One region of the Oerskovia sp. Root22 genome, then DNA from elsewhere that is predicted to be linked to it. Evidence: predicted binding sites of a transcription regulator. Region 1 holds the regulator's gene; the other holds the start of a gene.
The links. The regulator HrcA, encoded in region 1, represses chaperone genes, less so after heat shock. The targets are predictions, from matches to a motif close to TTNGCACTCGNNNNNNNCGAGTGCNAA.
Positions count from the first base shown of each region.

Region 1 (9,139 bases):
CCGGACGCCGCGCCGCCTCCCTCCGAGCCCGTGCAGCCCGTCACGCCTCCGGTGACCCCGCCCGCACAGCCCACGCCGCCGACCGCACCGCCGGTCACGCCCCCGACAGCACCGCCCGTCGCCCCGCCCCCGTACGGGGCGCCGACCCCGCCCCCGGCCGCACCGCCCTACGGCGCACCGGCCGGAGGCCAGCCGCCCGTCGCTCCGCCCGCCGGCGGTGGCGGCTACCCGCCCCCCGGCGGTGGCGGCTACCCACCCCCCGGCGGTGGTGGCTATCCGCCCCCGGGTGGCGGCTTCCCGCCTGCCGGGGGTGCGTACCCCCCTCCCGGCGGTGCGTACCCGCCTCCGGGGCAGCCCGCCTACGCGGGCGCCGCGCCCTTCGCGGTCGGTGACGCGATCGGATTCGGATGGAAGAAGTTCTGGGCGAACCCCTGGCCGTGGGTCCTCGCAGCGCTGATCTTCCTGCTGATCAACACGCTCTTCAGCTGGCTCACCGGCGGCTTCGAGCAGTTCTCGGACTATCGCACCGACGGGTTCACCGACACCAACATGTTCGAGGCCGTCGGGCTGAGTGTCGGCAGCGTGGTGCTGTCGATCATCGGCGCGATCATCGGTTACCTCATCACCGCCTTCTTCACCCGCGGGGCCCTCGACGAGTCGCAGGGGCGCAAGCCCGACGTCGCGGCGTTCTTCGGGATCGGCAACGTGGTGAACGTCATCCTCGCGGCCTTCCTGGTCGGCATCATGGCAGCCGTCGGCACGATCCTCTGCGTCCTGCCCGGCCTGGCGGTCCTGCTCTTCTCGGCCTTCGTCTACTACTTCACGCTCGACAAGGAGCAGGACGCGATCACCGCGATCAAGTCGAGCTGGTCGCTCGTCGCGAAGAACTTCGGGTCGGTCTTCCTGCTGCTCCTCGCGCTCTTCGGCATCAACATCGTCGGGGCCCTCCTGTGCGGGATCGGCCTGCTGGTCACGCTCCCGCTGTCCTACATCGCGGTGGCCTACGCCTACCGCCGTCTGATCGGCGAGCAGCCGGTCTGACCGGAACAGCAGACCAAGGTCACCGGGCCCCGGTGCCGCTCTCGTGGAGCGGCGCCGGGGCCCGGCGCCATGTCGGGCGAGGTCGTGGGCGGGACCGGTGCGCCCAGCCCCCGGGCAGGGTGGCCCCGGGCGATCGCGACCGGCTAGCGTGAGGCGCCCGGTCCGTCACGAAGGGTCCGGTTCGACCGCAGAGAGGCCACGATGAGCGACCAGCACTCCTCCGACCAGGTTCCGGACTACGGGCAGTACGTCCCGCCGGCCGGCCAGGGCGGCGCCCCCGGCCCCCAGGGACATCCGGGCCAGAACGGCTATCCCGGTCAGCCCGGCGGCTACGGGCCGTCCGCCGGCCAGCAGCCGGGACAGCAGGGGCAGTACCCGCCGCCCGGACAGTTCGGGCAGTACCCGCCGCAGGGCCAGCCGGGACCGGCCCAGCCCCTCTCGCCGGCGGACACCAAGACGTGGGCCAGCCTGTCGCACCTCCTGGGCGGCATCCTCGGCTTCCTCGCGCCCCTCGTGATCTGGCTGGTCTTCCGTGAGCGCAGCTACGTCGTGGACGGCGAGGCCAAGAAGGCCCTCAACTTCCAGATCCTCGTGGCGATCGTGCTGGTCGGCGCGAACCTCGTGCTCCCCGGCTTCCTCGAGGGCCTCGTGATCTTCGGCGTGTGGGTCACGTCGCTCGTGTTCGGCGTCCTGAACTTCCAGGCCGTCGGCAAGGGCCAGGCGACCAGCTACCCGGTCGACGTGAGGATCGTGAAGTAGCTCAGTCGACCGTCACGAAGTCGATGAGCTCCTCGACCCGGCCCAGCAGGGACGGCTCGAGGTCGGCGTAGGTCCGCACGGTGCCGAGGATGCGCTGCCAGCCCCGGGCGACGTCGGCCTGCTCGGCCGCGGGCCACCCGAGCTCGCGCAGGATCCCGCGCTTCCACTCGGTACCGCGCTCGATCACGGGCCAGGTGGTCAGGCCGACGCGCTCGGGGCGCACGGCCTGCCACACGTCCACGTAGGGGTGGCCCAGCACCTTGACGGTGCCGGGGCGCACGCCTCGCAGCGCCTCGGCGACCAGGCGCGTCTCCTTGCTGCCCGGGACCAGGTGGTCGACCAGCACGCCCACCTTGCGCTCCGCCGTCGGGCTGAAGTCCTTGAGAGCTTCCGCGAGGTTGTCCACGCCGTCGAGGAGCTCGACCACGACGCCCTCGATGCGCAGGTCGTCGCCCCAGACCTTCTCGACGAGCTCGGCGTCGTGCTTGCCCTCGACCCAGATGCGCGAACCGCGGGCGACGCGGGCGCGGACGTCGGCGACCGCGCGCGAGCCCGACGCGGTGCGCGTGGGCGCGGCGGGGGCGCGCGAGGTCACGGGTGCCGTCAGCTCGACGGGCTCGCCGTCGACCCAGAAGCCGGGGCCCAGGGGGAAGGTGCGTGTCCGTCCCGCACGGTCCTCGAGGACGACGATGTGCATGCCGCCCGACTTCTCGACCCGTACCACCGCGCCGACCCAGCCGGTCTCGACGTCCTCGACGACGAGGCCGCGCTCGGCGGGCTGCGGACGCGAGACGGGGCGCCTGCGGTGGGGGACCGGGGCGGGGGTCGCGCTGGACAGGACGTCGGCACCGTAGCGATCGAAGCTCACCCGACTCACCCTAGGCGCTGGTCGGCCCCGGGCCCGGAAGGGGCGCGCGGCGACCCGTGAACCGCCGCACGGCTCGCCGGGTGCCGTGGCGCGGGCCGTGGTACGACTGGCCGGTGAGCACTTCGAGCGGTCAGGCCGCGCCCGACCCCCAGCGATGGCGCGTCCTGGGGCTGTGTCTCGCGGTCGGCTTCATCACCATGCTCGACGTGTCGATCGTCAACGTCGCGCTCCCGTCGATCGAGAAGGCGCTCGACGCGGGCCCCACCGAGCTGCAGCTCATCGTCGCGGGCTACACCCTCGCGTTCGGTCTGGCCCTCGTCCCCGCGGGTCGCCTGGGCGACGCGGGCGGGCGTCGCACGCTGTTCATCGTCGGGCTCGTGGGCTTCGCGCTCACGAGCCTCGCAGCGGGCCTGGCGCCGAGCGACGAGTGGCTCGCGATCGCGAGGCTCCTGCAGGGGGCGAGCGCGGGACTGCTCAACCCGCAGGTCATCGGGCTCATCCAGCAGATGTTCTCGGGGTACGAGCGAGGCAAGGCGTTCGGCATGTTCGGCGCCACGATCGGCGTATCCACGGCCCTCGGGCCTCTCCTCGGCGGGTTGATCCTCCAGGTCGCGGGCGAGGAGAACGGGTGGCGGTGGATCTTCGGGATCAACGTCCCGATCATCGCGGTCGTCCTGCCGCTCGCGATCCGCTTCCTGCCCGCGTCGACGCGCAAGGCCGGCCCGCGCAAGCTCGATCCCGTGGGCCTGGTCCTCATCGCGGTCGCGACGGTCGCGGTCATGCTCCCGTTCGTCACGACGTCGGGCCAGGACGACGACCCGGGTCGCTGGTGGTGGCTCGCGGTCGGGGCGGCCGCGGTGGCAGCGACGGTGCTCTGGGAGCGGCGCTACCAGCGCACCACGGGTGCCCCCGTCCTGGACCCGCGGGTCCTGTCGCTCACGTCGTTCCGCAACGGCACGCTGCTGGGGATCACGTACTTCGCGGGCTTCACGGGGATCTTCCTCGTCGCGACGCTCTACCTGCAGAACGACCTGCACTTCACGCCCCTGCACGCGGGGCTCATCGGCATGCCGTTCGCGATCGCGTCGGGCGTCGCGTCGTGGCTCGCGGGGCGCGGCGTCGCACGCTGGGGTCGGCCGCTCGTGGTGGCCGGGCTGGTCGTGGTGCTCGTGGGGCTCGCGGGCGTGATCCTCGCGATCCGTGTCACGGGCGACGACGTGTCGGCCGGAGGGTGGGCCATCGCCCTGACCATGATGGTCGCGGGGATCGGGAGCGGCACCGTCATTTCGCCCAACCAGACGCTGACCCTCGCACGGGTGCCGGTCGAGCTCGCGGGGGTCGCGGGGAGCATGCTCCAGCTCGGGCAGCGCGTGGGCTCGGCCATGGGCATCGCGGTGGTCCTCTCGACGTACTACTCGCTCAAGGCGGGCGGCTCGACGGGTGCGGTCGCCGCGAGCACCGCGATGCTCATCACGGTCGCGCTGGTCGCGGTCTCGCTCGTGGTCGCGGTCGTGGACCTGCGGGCGCGCCACGCGCAGGGCGCGCCTGAGGGCAAGGTGCCGTCCGCGACGTGAGCTCCGCCGTCGGGCAGGGCACGGCGTGCGCCGCGCGGTGCTGCCGGGCGAACGCACGAGGCCCGACGGCGGAGCGTGCGTGGTGTGGTCGGGTGCAGCACGCCCTCGCCGGGGACCCTTCCCGCAGACCGTGTGAGGAGGATGTGCACGGCGCCCGCCGGCCTCCCGCGACCGCGTAGAATTAGCACTCGACGGTAGAGAGTGCGAACGCGCGACGATCGGCAGGAGGTGGACATGAGCGAGGAACGACGGCTCGATGTGCTGCGTGCGATCGTCGAGGACTACGTCCTCACCAGGGAACCGGTGGGGTCGCGGGTCCTCGCCGAGCGGCACCGCCTGGGCGTGTCCCCGGCCACGATCCGCAACGACATGGCCGCCCTCGAGGAGGACGGCTACATCGCCCAGCCGCACACGTCGGCCGGACGCATCCCCACGGACAAGGGCTACCGCCTGTTCGTGGACAAGCTCTCGACGGTCAAGCCCCTGTCGTCGCCCGAGCGCCGGGCGATCGAGACCTTCCTGTCGGAGGCCGTCGACCTCGACGACGTCGTGGCGCGTGCCGGGCGTCTCCTCGCCCAGCTCACTGGTCAGGTCGCCGTGGTCCAGTACCCGTCGCTGCGCCGCTCCGGGCTGCGTCACCTCGAGCTCGTGCCGGTCGGTGACCGCCGCCTGCTCGTGGTGATCATCACGGACACGGGCCGCGTCGAGCAGCGCACGCTCGAGGTCGCCGCGGCCCCGGACGAGGCGACGCTCGCCGAGCTGCGCTCGCGGCTCAACGCGGTCGCCGCGGGCAAGCGTCTCGCGGAGCTCGGGCAGGGCTTCGCCGAGGTCGCCGAGCAGTTCCGCCCCGAGCACCAGGACCTGGCCCGCTCGCTCGCGCAGCTGGTCGAGGAGACCCTCTCGGAAGAGTCCGAGGAGCGTATCGTGCTGGCCGGCACCGCGAACCTGGCCCGGGTCGGGATGCGGTTCGAGCACGCGCTGCGGCCGGTCCTCGAGGCGCTCGAGGAACAAGTCGTGCTGCTCGGGTTGTTGACCGAGATGGCCGCGGAGTCCGGGGTGAGCGTGCGGATCGGTCACGAGACGCAGCTCGAGGGCCTCGCGGAGACCTCGGTCGTGACGAGCGGATACGGTAACGAGGGCGACTCGGTCGCGCTGATCGGTTCGATCGGACCGACCCGCATGGACTATCCAGGGACGATCGCCTCGGTCCGCGCCGTGGCGCGGTACCTGTCGCGCGTCCTGACTGCATGAGCATGGTTCTTGCGCCACCGGGTGCGGTGACCGGGCCCTCGGGCCCGGTACGTGCCGCGGGGCGTTGTCGGAAGTCGCCGATCCACCGTCGGCGTGCGCTAGTAGAGAGTGACCTGTGAGCGACTACTACGAGATCCTGGGCGTGCCCCGGGACGCGAGCCAGGACCAGATCAAGAAGGCCTACCGCAAGCTGGCCCGTGAGCTGCACCCTGACGTCGCGGGCGAGGCCGCCGAGGACAAGTTCAAGGACGTGTCCCGCGCGTACGAGGTCCTGTCCAACCCGGACAAGCGCCAGCAGTACGACCTCGGTTCGGACCCGTCCGCCGCCGGTGGCGGCATGGGCGGGGGCTTCGGCTTCCAGGACATCTTCGAGACGTTCTTCGGCGGGGGACAGGCGCAGTCCGGCCCCATCCCGCGCGCCCGCCGTGGCCAGGACTCCCTGGTCCGGCTCGACATCGACCTCTCGGAGGCGACCTTCGGGGCGCGCCGCGAGCTCCAGGTGGACACCGCGGTGGTCTGCGGGACGTGCAGCGGCTCGTGCTGTCGCCCCGGCACCTCGCCGCGCACCTGTGACGTCTGCAACGGGCGCGGCACGGTCCAGCGCGTGGCTCGCTCGTTCCTCGGCCAGGTCATGACGACCGCCCCGTGCGCCGCGTGCCAGGGCTTCGGCACCGTCATCCCCGAGCCGTGCGCCGAGTGCGCGGGCGAGGGGCGCGTGCGCAGCCGCCGCACCCTGACCGTGAACGTTCCCGCGGGCGTCGACACCGGGACGCGCATCAAGCTCACGTCCCAGGGCGAGGTCGGCCCGGCCGGCGGACCCGCGGGCGACCTGTACGTCGAGATCCGCGAGCGCAACCACGAGATCTTCGTGCGCCGCGGCGACGACCTGCACTGCACGCTCCAGGTCCCCATGACCGCCGCCGCGCTCGGCACGGTCCTCGAGCTCGAGACGCTCGACGGCCCGCAGGAGATCGACCTGCGCCCCGGCACGCAGCCCGGCCAGATCGTCACGCTCAAGAACCTCGGTGTCGGGCACCTGCACACGGGTGGTCGCGGCGACCTCAACGTGCACGTCGAGGTCCAGGTGCCCACGGGGCTCGACGACGAGCAGCAGGAGCTGCTGCGCTCGCTCGCCAAGGCCCGTGGCGAGGAACGCCCGGACCCGCGCCTGTCGGCCGCGCACCCGGGGGTCTTCTCCCGTCTGCGCGACAAGCTCTCGGGGCGCTGAGGCATGAGCGCACCGGTCTTCCTCGCCGAGGCGGGCGGCTCGTCGGACGGCGCGACCGCGAGCGGCCTCGCCGGGTACCCCGCGGGCTCGCTCTACGTGCTCGACGGCGCCGAGGGGCGCCACGCGGGCGTCGTCCAGCGGCGCGGGGTCGGTGAGCACGTCGACGTCGTCGACGGCGACGGGCTGCGGCTGCGGTGCGTCATCGAGCTCGTGGAGGCTGCCCAGGTCAGCCTGCGTGTCGAGGAGGTCGTGCAGGAGCCGGCGCCCGACGTCGTCGTGACCCTCGTCCAGGCACTCGCCAAGGGCGACCGGGACGAGATGGCGATCGAGGCCGCGACCGAGGTCGGGGCCGACGCCGTCGTCCCGTGGCAGGCCGAGCGCTCGGTCGTCGTGTGGCGAGGGGACCGTGCCGCCAAGTCGCGGGCCCGCTGGCTCGCGACCGTGCGTGCCGCGACCAAGCAGGCCCGCCGTGCGCGCCTGCCGCGCGTCGACGTCGCGATCGACACGCGCGGGCTCGTCGAGCGCACGCGCGAGGTCGTCGCGTCGGGCGGCGCCGTGATCGTCCTGCACGAGGAGGCGAGCGCCCCGCTCGCCGAGGTGCCCCTGCCCGTCCCCGCGTCCGAGGACGGGTCCCGGGCGGGCCGGGCGCCCGAGGTGCTCGTCGTCGTCGGGCCGGAGGGCGGCATCTCCGACCGCGAGGTCGAGGCCCTCACCGAGGCCGGCGCGCTGACCGCGCGGCTCGGGCCGCACGTGCTGCGCACGTCGACCGCCGGACCCGTCGCGATCGCGCTGCTCGTCCAGCGGCTCGGCCGCTGGGACGGGACGCCCGCGTGAGCGGACGCGCTCCGGAGCGTGCGGTCGCCGGGCTGTGGCCCGGTGACCGGGGGTAGCCTGCCGACATGACGAGCAACGACACCTCCCGGCCCACCGACCCGGACTGCCTGTTCTGCAAGATCGTCGCGGGGGAGATCCCCGCGACGGTCGTCGCCGCGACGGACCAGGCGGTCGCCTTCAAGGACATCAACCCCCAGGCCCCGCTGCACGTCCTCGTGGTGCCACGGGCGCACCACGGTGACATCGCGCAGCTCGCGGCCGCGGACCCCGAGCTGCTCTCGGGCGTCGTCGCGCTCGCGGACGCCGTGGCGAGCGAGCAGGCCGACGGCCAGTTCCGGCTCATCTTCAACTCGGGCCCGCGCGCAGGCCAGAGCGTCTTCCACGTCCACGGACACGTGATCGGCGGCAAGGAGCTGGGCTGGACCCCGGCCTGACCTCGTCACGACCCGCGGAGGGTGCCGGGCGCAGGACACACCCGCTCAGGGCGTAATTCGCCCTGACCCGTCGCCCTGCGCTCGTTACCATGGATGCACCACGAAATCTCCCCGACCTGCAGAAGGAGTGCTTCGGCGCAAGCCGGCTCATGCCATCCTCGACACCACCCTTGCCGCACGGCTCGTCGACGCCCGGCCCCGGAGGCTCCTCCCGCGACCCGGGGCGCGCGCGCTCCGAGCAGACGAACGGCACGGACGACCGAGGGGCGCCGGGCGCCCAGCACCCCAGCACACGGGTCGAGCACCGGATCGTCGTCCCGTCCCACGTCTCCATGGCGGCCCTGCTCGGCAGCGGTGACTCGGTCCTGCGTGCGGTCGAGGCCGGGTTCCCCTCGGTCGACGTCCACGCGCGGGGCAACGAGATCGTGGTCAAGGGGCCGGTCGGAGACGTCGCGCTCGCCTCACGGCTGCTCGACGAGCTCGTCGAGGTCGTCGAGTCGGGCACGCAGCTCTCGGCCGACGTCGTCACGCGCTCGATCGCGATGCTCACGGCCGCGACGGCGTCGCGTCCTGCCGAGGTCCTGACGTTCAACATCCTCTCGAACCGCGGACGGACCATCCGGCCCAAGACGGTCGGGCAGAAGCGTTACGTGGACGCGATCGACGCGAGCACCGTGACGTTCGGGATCGGTCCTGCGGGGACGGGCAAGACCTACCTCGCGATGGCCAAGGCCGTCCAGGCGCTGCAGGCCAAGCAGGTCAGCCGCATCGTCCTGACGCGCCCCGCGGTCGAGGCGGGCGAGCGGCTCGGGTTCCTGCCGGGCTCGCTCTCGGAGAAGATCGACCCGTACCTGCGCCCGCTGTACGACGCGCTGCACGACATGATCGACCCCGAGTCGATCCCCAAGCTCATCGAGGCCGGCACCATCGAGGTGGCCCCGCTGGCCTACATGCGTGGCCGTACGCTCAACGACGCGTTCATCATCCTCGACGAGGCGCAGAACACCTCGACGGAGCAGATGAAGATGTTCCTCACGCGCCTCGGGTTCGGCTCCAAGATGGTCATCACGGGCGACGTGACGCAGGTCGACCTGCCCGGGGGCACCACCTCGGGGCTCCGGGTCATCGAGGACGTCCTGACCGGGGTCGA
Region 1 is NZ_LMIL01000009.1:232,729-241,867, forward strand. It holds gene ASE15_RS11515 (hypothetical protein) at 1-1,041, shown strand, start outside; gene ASE15_RS11520 (DUF4870 domain-containing protein) at 1,243-1,800, shown strand; gene ASE15_RS11525 (DUF3097 domain-containing protein) at 1,802-2,668, opposite strand; gene ASE15_RS11530 (MFS transporter) at 2,782-4,242, shown strand; gene hrcA (heat-inducible transcriptional repressor HrcA) at 4,477-5,493, shown strand; gene dnaJ (molecular chaperone DnaJ) at 5,609-6,721, shown strand; gene ASE15_RS11545 (16S rRNA (uracil(1498)-N(3))-methyltransferase) at 6,725-7,555, shown strand; gene ASE15_RS11550 (histidine triad nucleotide-binding protein) at 7,621-7,989, shown strand; gene ASE15_RS11555 (PhoH family protein) at 8,322-9,139, shown strand, end outside.

Region 2 (9,139 bases), on a different contig from region 1:
CGGACCCTCGGGCGGGGCGCGCGGGTGGACTTGATACCGTGCCACCTGGCCGACGCGACCGCCGCGGGGGCAGTACGGAGGGCTCATGGACCCCGCCCGACCCGGCCCGGCAGGACCGGCGTACCCGGGCCCGCCGTCGGGGTCGGTGCCCGCGACGCCCGGCAGCGCCGCCGCTGCGTGGCAGAGCGCGCAGGCGTGGCACGCGTACGCACGCACCCAGGCCGGGCCGGCCCAGCAGCACGCCCTGGCAGCGTCGGCGCACTGGTTCGCGGTGCACCGCACGCTCGCCGCCCAGGAGTCCGCGCGAGCCGGCTGGGCAGCGCACCCGACGCCCCCTGCGGTGGCACCGACCGGGCTGGCACCTGCACCGGGGCCGTCGTCGGCCGCCGGCCCGGCCTGGGGCACAGCCGGTCACCACGGGCCCCCGGCCCCTGCTGCACCCCCGGGATACCCTGCCCCCGGCGCGCCGCAGCCCCCGCGCCGCCGAGGGCCCGCGCTCGTCGGAACCTTCGTCGCGATCGTCGGTGTCCTGGTGCTGATCGGCATGGTCCTCGGCGTGGTGCGGTCCGCGCAGCAGGGCCTCGCCGAGGTGTTCGACAACCCCGCGCCGACCGTCCCGGCGATCGACGGCTGGGTCGCGCCCGAGCCGGTCCCGGAGCCCGCCACGGACCAGGTCCCCGCGACGGGCGACGTCGACCCGGCTCCGGGCGACCTCACCGCGGACGGGACGGACCTCCCACCCGGCGCGGGCATGGAGGAACGATGGAAGCAGGGCGAGTACGCGCTGCCCGTGCCGGACGACCTGCTCACGGCTTCCCCCGGTACCCCCTTCGCGCCCGGTCAGCCCGACCCGACGCGATGGCTCGTCGACCTCAACGCGGCCAACGAGGGCCTGCGTGTGGTGTTCACCGACGACAGCACGTACAACTGCGGCATGGACTGGATCGTCGAGCGCGACATGCGCGAGTCGGGCGTCGCGGGGTGCTACGACCCCGACTACCCGACGACCCTGTTCATGTACTGGGGACCCGAGGCGAGCGCCGCGGCGAAGGAGTTCGTGCTCGCGCACGAGCTCTCGCACCTCATGCAGTGGTGGCACCGGTTCGACGTCGTCCAGTCCGCGGGCGACGCAGGACTGCGGGACGACGAGGACTGGAAGACGGTCGTCGAGTCGGACGCGACCTGCCGCGTCCTGTCCTGGGGCGGCTACTCGCAGGAGGTCGCGGACAGCTCGTCGTCGCCGTGCACGGCCCCCGACTGGTCCGAGGACTGGCTCGCCGAGCAGGCTGCGGCACGCGGGGTCACGATCACGGACTACTGACCGGGCGCACCCGAGGTGCGCTCCGGCGTCGGGCACGTCGCGGCTACAGCGGGCGACCCGCCCGCATCTCCGCGACGAGCGCGCGCACCACGGCGTCCAGCTCGCCGCCGTTGCGCCGCGCCACCGCACGCTGCCGCTGGTACGACGCGCCACGGCGCAGGATCACGCGGACGTCGTCGAGCTCCTGGAGACAGCCGAGCCGGGCCGCGACGGGCTCGAGCTCGACGAGCAGCTTGGCCACGGCCTCGGTCACGAGCTCCTCGTTGCCCGCCCGGTCGAGGATGATGATGGCGTCCATCCCGTACCGGGCCGAGCGCCACTTGTTCTCCTGGGCGAACCAGGCCGGGATGGTCGGGAGCTCCTTGCCCTGGTCGAGCAGCGTCGAGAGGTGCTCGACCAGGCAGTGGTTGAGCGCCGCGAGCGCGAGGACCTCGGTGAGGTTGGTCGCGCCGTCGCAGATGCGGGTCTCGAGCGTCCCGAACCGCGGCGACGGGCGCAGGTCCCAGCGGACCTCGTCGAACTGGTCGATCACGCCCGTGTGGATCATGTCCCCGACGTAGCCCTCGAGCTGCTCCCAGGTCTCGAACTGGAAGCCCAGGCCGGCCGTCGGCAGCTGCTGGAACATGAGCGCGCGGTTCGATGCGTAGCCCGTGTCCTTGCCGCCCCAGAACGGCGACGAGGCCGAGAGCGACTGCAGGTGCGCGAAGTACCCGAGCATGGCTCGCGAGATGGGCAGCACCTTGCTGCGGTCCTCGATCCCGACGTGCACGTGCACGCCGTAGATGAGCATCTGGCGGCCCCACCACTGGGTGCGGTCGATGAGGGTCGCGTAGCGCTGCTTGTCGGTGACCTTCTGCTGGGCCCAGCGCGCGAACGGGTGCGTGCCCGCGCTCATGAGCTCGACGCGCAGCGGGTCGGTCAGGACGCGGATCTCCTCGATCGCGGCCTCGAGGTCGCGGCCGGCGTCGCCGACCGTGCGGCACACGCCGCTCACGACCTCGACCGTGTTGAGCAGCAGCTCCTGGCGGATGTGCGGGTGCTGCGAGCCGTCGGTGGGCTCGACGGCGTCGAGCACGGTCTGGGCGACCTGGCGCAGGTCGCCCGAGTCCTTGTCGACGAGCGCGAGCTCCCACTCGATGCCGACGGACGAACGCTCGGACCGGGCGAAGGGAAGGTGCACCGATCAGCCCCTTTCAGGAGGCGTGGGGGAGTCGAGGATGTTCGTGCCGTCGGGCCGGATCAACGGTTCGACGACCAGGACCTGCTGCGAGCCGGCGATCCGGGTGAGGACGACGGTCGCCTCCGCGGTGCCGCGGAGGTCGAGCTGCTTGCGGAGCTGTTCGGGCACGACGGCCGTGCCCCGCTTCTTGATGGTCAGGCGTCCCACGCCACGCTCGCGCAGGTAGGCCTTGAGCTTCTTGAGGCTGAAGGGCATGACGTCCAGGACGCGGTACCCGGTCGCGAGATCAGCACTGTCGGCGCTGCCGACCGCCGCGCGCGGAGCGGGGGAGTCCGTGGTCACGTAGGCGATGGTCCGGTCGAGCAGGCGCCCGCCCAGCTCCGCTGCGGCCTGGGCGACGAGCCCGGCGCGGATGATCGCGCCGTCGGGCTCGTACAGGTAGTGCCCGACGGCGCCCACGTCGGGGACGAGCTCGTCGTCACCCTGGGAGTGGCGCAGGGTGCGCGACGTGGTGCGGCGCGTGCCGTCGTCGTCCGTGACGGTCCGCAGGACCAGCGCGGTGCGCCCGGGCCCCTCGGGGGCGAGCGGGCCGAACCACAGCGCGGCCTCGACCACGTCGCCGTCGACCGAGACCCACTGCGTCTCGGCGTCGGTCGGCAGGCCCGCGTGCGGGATGCCGGGGCCGACCTTGATGCCGACCGCGGGCACGACCGAGCGCAGGGCCCAGACGTCGTCGAGCGGGGGAGCGTACGAGCGCGGGTCGAAGATCCGGGTGCCCGAGCGGGTGCGGCGCGCGGGGTCGGCGAACACACCGTCGACGCCTTCGGTGGCCAGGTCGATGCTCAGGCCGTCCGCGTGACGGACCTCCGCCTCGGGGAAGTGGCGCAGGTTGACCGTGGCGATCGACGCCGTGACCTCGTCGATGTCCGTCGCGAGCACGCGCAGACCGGTCCCGGCGAACGTCATGGAGTCCGCACCGATGCCGCACGTCAGGTCGGCGACCTTGGTCACCCCGGCCGCGTGGTACCGCTGCGCGTGGCGCGCGGCGACCACGAGCCGCGTGGCCTGCTCGAGGCCGTCCTGGGTGAAGAGCATGCCGTCGGCGAACGTGTCGAACTTCAGGTGCGCCTTGGCGCGCAGGCGCGACTGGGTGAGAGCCGCCGCGGCGAGCTCCGGGTCGACCCCCTTGGCCCGCAGGCCGGTCGCGAGCACCATGGCCTGCCGCTCGTCGTACGGGGGGAGCGCGTTGAGGAGCGCCCACCCCGTGGGGCTGAGCAGCTTGGTCAGTGCCGACGCGTCCATGCGTCGATCTTTCCACGCCCGGCACGCGTTGGCACTCGCCTTGACCGAGTGCTAATGCGGACCTAGATTGTGCGTAGGACGTTCAGGCCCTCGGGCGTGGACGAACACCAGAGCGACACCCGCCGGTCCGGCACCCGCGACGACGGACGGCAGGCAGCGCTCGACACTCATCCGTTGCAGTTCTCATAGCGAAAGGGGAGGTCCGACGTGTCGGTCCCCATCAAGCCGCTCGAGGACCGGATCGTCGTGAAGGCCCTCGAGGCCGAGACCACGACCGCATCCGGCCTGGTCATTCCGGACACCGCCAAGGAGAAGCCCCAGGAGGGCGAGGTCCTGGCCGTTGGTCCGGGTCGTATCGACGACAACGGCAACCGCGTCCCCCTGGACGTCGTCGTCGGCGACAAGGTCATCTACAGCAAGTACGGCGGCACCGAGGTCAAGTACGGGGGCCAGGAGTACCTGGTGCTCTCCGCGCGCGACATCCTCGCCGTGGTCGTCGCCTGATCATCGGCTGACGGCTGGCAGCTGCCAGCACGAAGGGCCCCGCAACCTCGGTTGCGGGGCCCTTCGTCATGTCAGGGGTCTGCTGGGTCCTCGGAGTGGTGCAGGTCGTGGTGAAGCTGGTCGTGGTGCGGGCCGACGGGGGCGTGGCGACGCGCAGGTCGCGCCCGGGGCCAGGCGGCAGGTCAGGCGGTCTTCGAGACCCCGGCCAGGATCGCGGAGCGCTCGTCCTCGCTGAGGCCGCCCCACACGCCGTACGGCTCGCGGACCTTGAGCGACTGCTCGCGGCACTGCATCAGCACGGGGCACGAGGCGCAGATGGCCTTGGCTGCTTCCGCGCGGCGTCGTCGGGTGGAGCCTCGCTCGCCCTCCGGGTGGAAGAAGAGGGTGTCGTCCGCGTCGCGGCACGAGCCCTGGTACTGCCATTCCCACAGTTCCATCACCGGTCCGGGGAGCCTCGAGATCTCTGTCATGTCGAACAACCTACAAGCGTTGCAGAAGTTGTTCAAGTAGCAGGGGTGGATGAGTTTCTGACCGGCTTTGCCTCTGTGTGCACCGATTCACGGTGAACCTGGCGCGAACTACGGCGTTGTCCACTGTGTGACAGGACACACCGGGCTCGCGGACCGAGACACGCCGCGCCCGAAGTGGCGAGGGGGTGAGCCGGTCGGCAGAATCGGTGCATGACTTCACTCCGGTCCGCCCCGACCTCCGGCGGGCCCCGACGGAAGGTGACCGAGGTTCCTGCACTCGCTGTCGCAGCCGTCGCCAAGAGGCTGGGCGTCGCCCCCGCCACCCTGCGTACCTGGGACCGTCGCTACGGTCTGGGTCCCTCCGAGCACACTGCCGGTTCGCACCGGAGATACACCGCCGACGACGTCGCGCGCCTCGTCATCATGCGTCGCCTCACGCTCGAGGGGGTCGCGCCCGTCGACGCCGCGCGCGCAGCGCTCGACGCCGACGAGGCAGAGCTCGCGCTCGAGAGCAGCCCGGTCGAGCAGCCCACCGCCGCCGACGACGACTCCGCCGAGGCCGGGACCGAGGGCGAACCGTCGGGCGAGACGCCCGGTGGGGGCCTGCGCCTCCTGCGCGCGGTCCCTCGCGGTGCGGACGACGAACCGGTGCGCGTCGGCGCGATCCGCGCCGCGGGCGTGTCCGACGTGGTCGACGCCGCGATCTCGTTCGACCAGAAGCGGTGCGACAGGCTCCTGCGCATCGCACCCGGCACCGATCCCGGTCAGTGGTGGTCGAGCCTCGTGGAGCCGGCCCTCCATCGCATCGCCGAGCGCACGTTCCTCGCCTCCCCGGGAGAGATGCCGGAGGTCGTCTTCAGCAACGCGACCCTGGCCGCGCTGCGCGAGTACACCCAGCAGTCCGAGGCCGCCCTCGTCGCGGGCGGCGGACCTCCGCCCAACCACCCGAGCAGGATGCGGCGCATCGTCCTCATCTTCGCGGCGCCGGGGGAGCAGGTGCCGCTCGCGGCCCACGCGCTCGCCGCTGCCCTGGGGGCCCAGGGAGCGATGGCCCGCATCGTGACCGGGTCGGCCACCATGCACCGCTCGCTCGAGCTCGTCGCCATGGTGCGTCCTGCGGCGGTCGCGGTCGTGACGACCCAGCCCCGGCCGGACCTCGACGTCGTGCGGACGGTGCACGAGGCGAACCCCGACCTGCCCATCTTCGTCGGGCTCCAGAACGACGAGGCGGCGACGGATCTGCCCCTCGCCGCGACCGTCCAACGGGTGCGCAGCTTCACGGGGCTCCTCCACGAGGCGCTCGCCGTCGTCCGGTGACGCGTGGCACGTGCGCACCGGAGGCAGGCCTCCCGGCCGTCCGGTGGCGGGACGGCCGGGAATATGTCAGAGGCCCTCGGCGTAGAATCTTGATGTGACCGACTCTCTCGCAGCCCCCGCACACGACCCCTTCGGATTCACCGGACTGACGTACGACGACGTCCTCCTGCTCCCGAACGAGACGGACGTCATCCCGAGCGAGGTCGATACGACCGCGCGGCTGACGCGCGAGATCTCCATGTCCTCGCCGCTGCTCTCGGCCGCGATGGACACGGTCACCGAGTCGCGCATGGCGATCGCGATGGCACGCCAGGGCGGGATCGGGATCATCCACCGCAACCTGTCGATCGAGGCGCAGGCCAAGGAGGTCGACCTCGTCAAGCGGTCGGAGTCCGGCATGATCACCGACCCGGTCACGGTCGGCCCGGAGGCCACGCTCTCCGAGCTCGACGCCCTGTGCGGTCAGTACCGCGTCTCGGGGCTGCCCGTGGTCGACGAGACCGGCAAGCTCCTGGGCATCATCACGAACAGGGACCTGCGCTTCGTCAACCCCGCGGACTTCGCGGAGCGTCGCGTCTTCGAGATCATGACGCCCATGCCCCTCGTGACGGCCCCGATCGGCATCGCGCGCGACGACGCCGCAGCGCTGCTGGCCAAGCACAAGATCGAGAAGCTCCCCCTCATCGACGCAGAGGGCCGCCTGGGCGGGCTCATCACGGTCAAGGACTTCGTCAAGACCGAGCAGTACCCGGGCGCGACCAAGGACGACGAGGGTCGTCTGCGCGTCGGTGCCGCGATCGGCTTCTTCGGTGACGCCTGGACGCGCGCGACGGCGCTCGCCGAGGCCGGCGTCGACGTCCTCGTCGCGGACACGGCCAACGGGCACGCCCGCCTCCTGCTCGACATGATCCGCAAGCTCAAGGCGGACCCGGCGTTCAAGGACGTCCAGATCATCGGCGGCAACGTCGCGACGCGCGCAGGCGCGCAGGCGCTCGTCGACGCGGGCGCGGACGGCGTGAAGGTCGGCGTCGGGCCGGGCTCGATCTGCACGACCCGCGTCGTCGCGGGCGTCGGCGTCCCGCAGGTCACCGCGATCTACGAGGCCTCGCTCGCGTGCCGCCCGGCCGGCGTCCCGGTCATCGGGGACGGCGGCCTGCAGTACTCGGGCGACATCGCCAAGGCGCTCGTCGCCGGAGCCGACACGGTCATGCTGGGCTCGCTCCTCGCGGGCTGTGACGAGAGCCCCGGCGACCTCGTGTTCGTCAACGGCAAGCAGTACAAGCTCTACCGCGGCATGGGCTCGATCGGCGCCATGGCCTCGCGTGGCAAGAAGGTGTCCTACTCCAAGGACCGCTACTTCCAGGCGGACGTCGCGAGCGACGACAAGATCGTGCCCGAGGGCATCGAGGGCCAGGTGCCCTACCGCGGCCCGCTCGGTGCGGTCGCCCACCAGCTGGTCGGTGGCCTGCACCAGTCGATGTTCTACGTCGGCGCGCACACCATCCCCCAGCTCCAGGAGCGCGGCAAGTTCGTGCGCATCACGCCGGCCGGGCTCAAGGAGTCGCACCCGCACGACATCCAGATGACGGTCGAGGCGCCCAACTACACGGGACGCTGACCCGCTCCTCCCTGACGTCAGAACGGGCGTGACCCCTGGTGGGGGTCACGCCCGTTCCGGCATGCAGAGGCGGTCAGTCGCGGAACGTCTCGATCCGTGCGCCCAGCTCGATGAGGCGCTCCTGGAGCTGCTCGTAGCCGCGCGAGATGATGTCGACGTTGCGGAGCACCGAGGTGCCCTTCGCGGCGAGCATCCCGAGCAGGATCACGACCGCGGGGCGCAGCGCGGGCGGGCAGCTGACCTCGGCGCCCGACCAGTGGGTGGGGCCCGTGATGTCGAGGCGGTGCGAGTCGAGCAGCCGGACGTCGGCCCCGAGCCGGGTCAGGTCCGTCAGGTGGATGGCCCTGCCCTCGTAGACCCAGTCGTGGATGAGCGTGTGGCCGCTCGCGCACGCGGCGATGACCGCGAAGAACGGCAGGTTGTCGATGTTGAGCCCTGGGAACGGCATGGGGTGGATCTTGTCGATCGGGGCGTGCAGCTCGCTCGGGTGGACCGTCACGTCGACGAGGCGCGTGCGTCCGTTGAGCGCCAGGTACTCGGGCGTGAGCGAGTAGCGCAGCCCCATCTCGGAGAGCGTCGCGAGCTCGATCTCCATGAACTCGATGGGCACGCGGGCCACGGTGATCTCCGAGCCGGTCACGATCCCCGCGGTCAGCAGGCTCATGGCCTCGACCGGGTCCTCGGAGACCGCGTACTCGACGTCGGCGTCGATGTCGGTGCGGCCGTGGATGCGCAGGGTCGTGGTGCCGATGCCCTCGATGCGGACCCCGACGAGCTCGAGGTAGAAGCACAGGTCCTGGACCATGTAGTTGGGGCTCGCGTTGCGGATCGTGGTGACGCCGTCGCGCGACGCGGCCGCCATGATCGCGTTCTCCGTGACGGTGTCGCCGCGCTCGGTCAGGACGACGCTCAGGTCCTCCGAGCCGCCCGGGGTCACGAGGGCCTCGTAGTTGCCCGACGCCGCCGTGACCGACAGCCCGAACGGGCGCAGCGCGATCATGTGCGGCTCGACGGTTCGCGTGCCCAGGTCGCAGCCCCCGGCGTAGGGGAGGGCGAACTCGCGCTCGAGGCCCAGGAGCGGGCCGAGGAACATGATGATCGATCGAGTGCGACGAGCCGCGTCGACGTCGATCGAGGCCAGGTCGAGCTGCTCGGGCACGACGATCTCGAGGTCGCGGCCGTCGGTCGACCAGGTCGCCTGCACGCCGATGCTGCGCAGGACGTCGACGATGCGGTCGACCTCGACGATGCGGGCGACGCGCCGCAGCGTGGTCCGGCCGCGGTTGAGCAGCGACGCGCAGAGCAGGGCGACGGCCCCGTTCTTCGAGGAGTTGACCTCGATGCGTCCGGACAGCTCGTGCCCGCCGCTGACCCGCAGGTGCGAGTGCTTGGGGGCTCCGAACGTGATGATCTCGGAGTCGAGGGCT
Region 2 is NZ_LMIL01000007.1:743,502-752,640, reverse strand. It holds gene ASE15_RS08210 (hypothetical protein) at 86-1,321, shown strand; gene ASE15_RS08205 (glutamate--cysteine ligase) at 1,365-2,501, opposite strand; gene ASE15_RS08200 (class I SAM-dependent methyltransferase) at 2,505-3,803, opposite strand; gene groES (co-chaperone GroES) at 4,011-4,307, shown strand; gene ASE15_RS08190 (WhiB family transcriptional regulator) at 4,490-4,777, opposite strand; gene ASE15_RS08185 (MerR family transcriptional regulator) at 4,988-6,094, shown strand; gene guaB (IMP dehydrogenase) at 6,189-7,712, shown strand; gene ASE15_RS08175 (UDP-N-acetylglucosamine 1-carboxyvinyltransferase) at 7,786-9,139, opposite strand, start outside.
Region 2: the regulator HrcA is predicted to act here: its motif matches at 3,832-3,858, upstream of groES (co-chaperone GroES).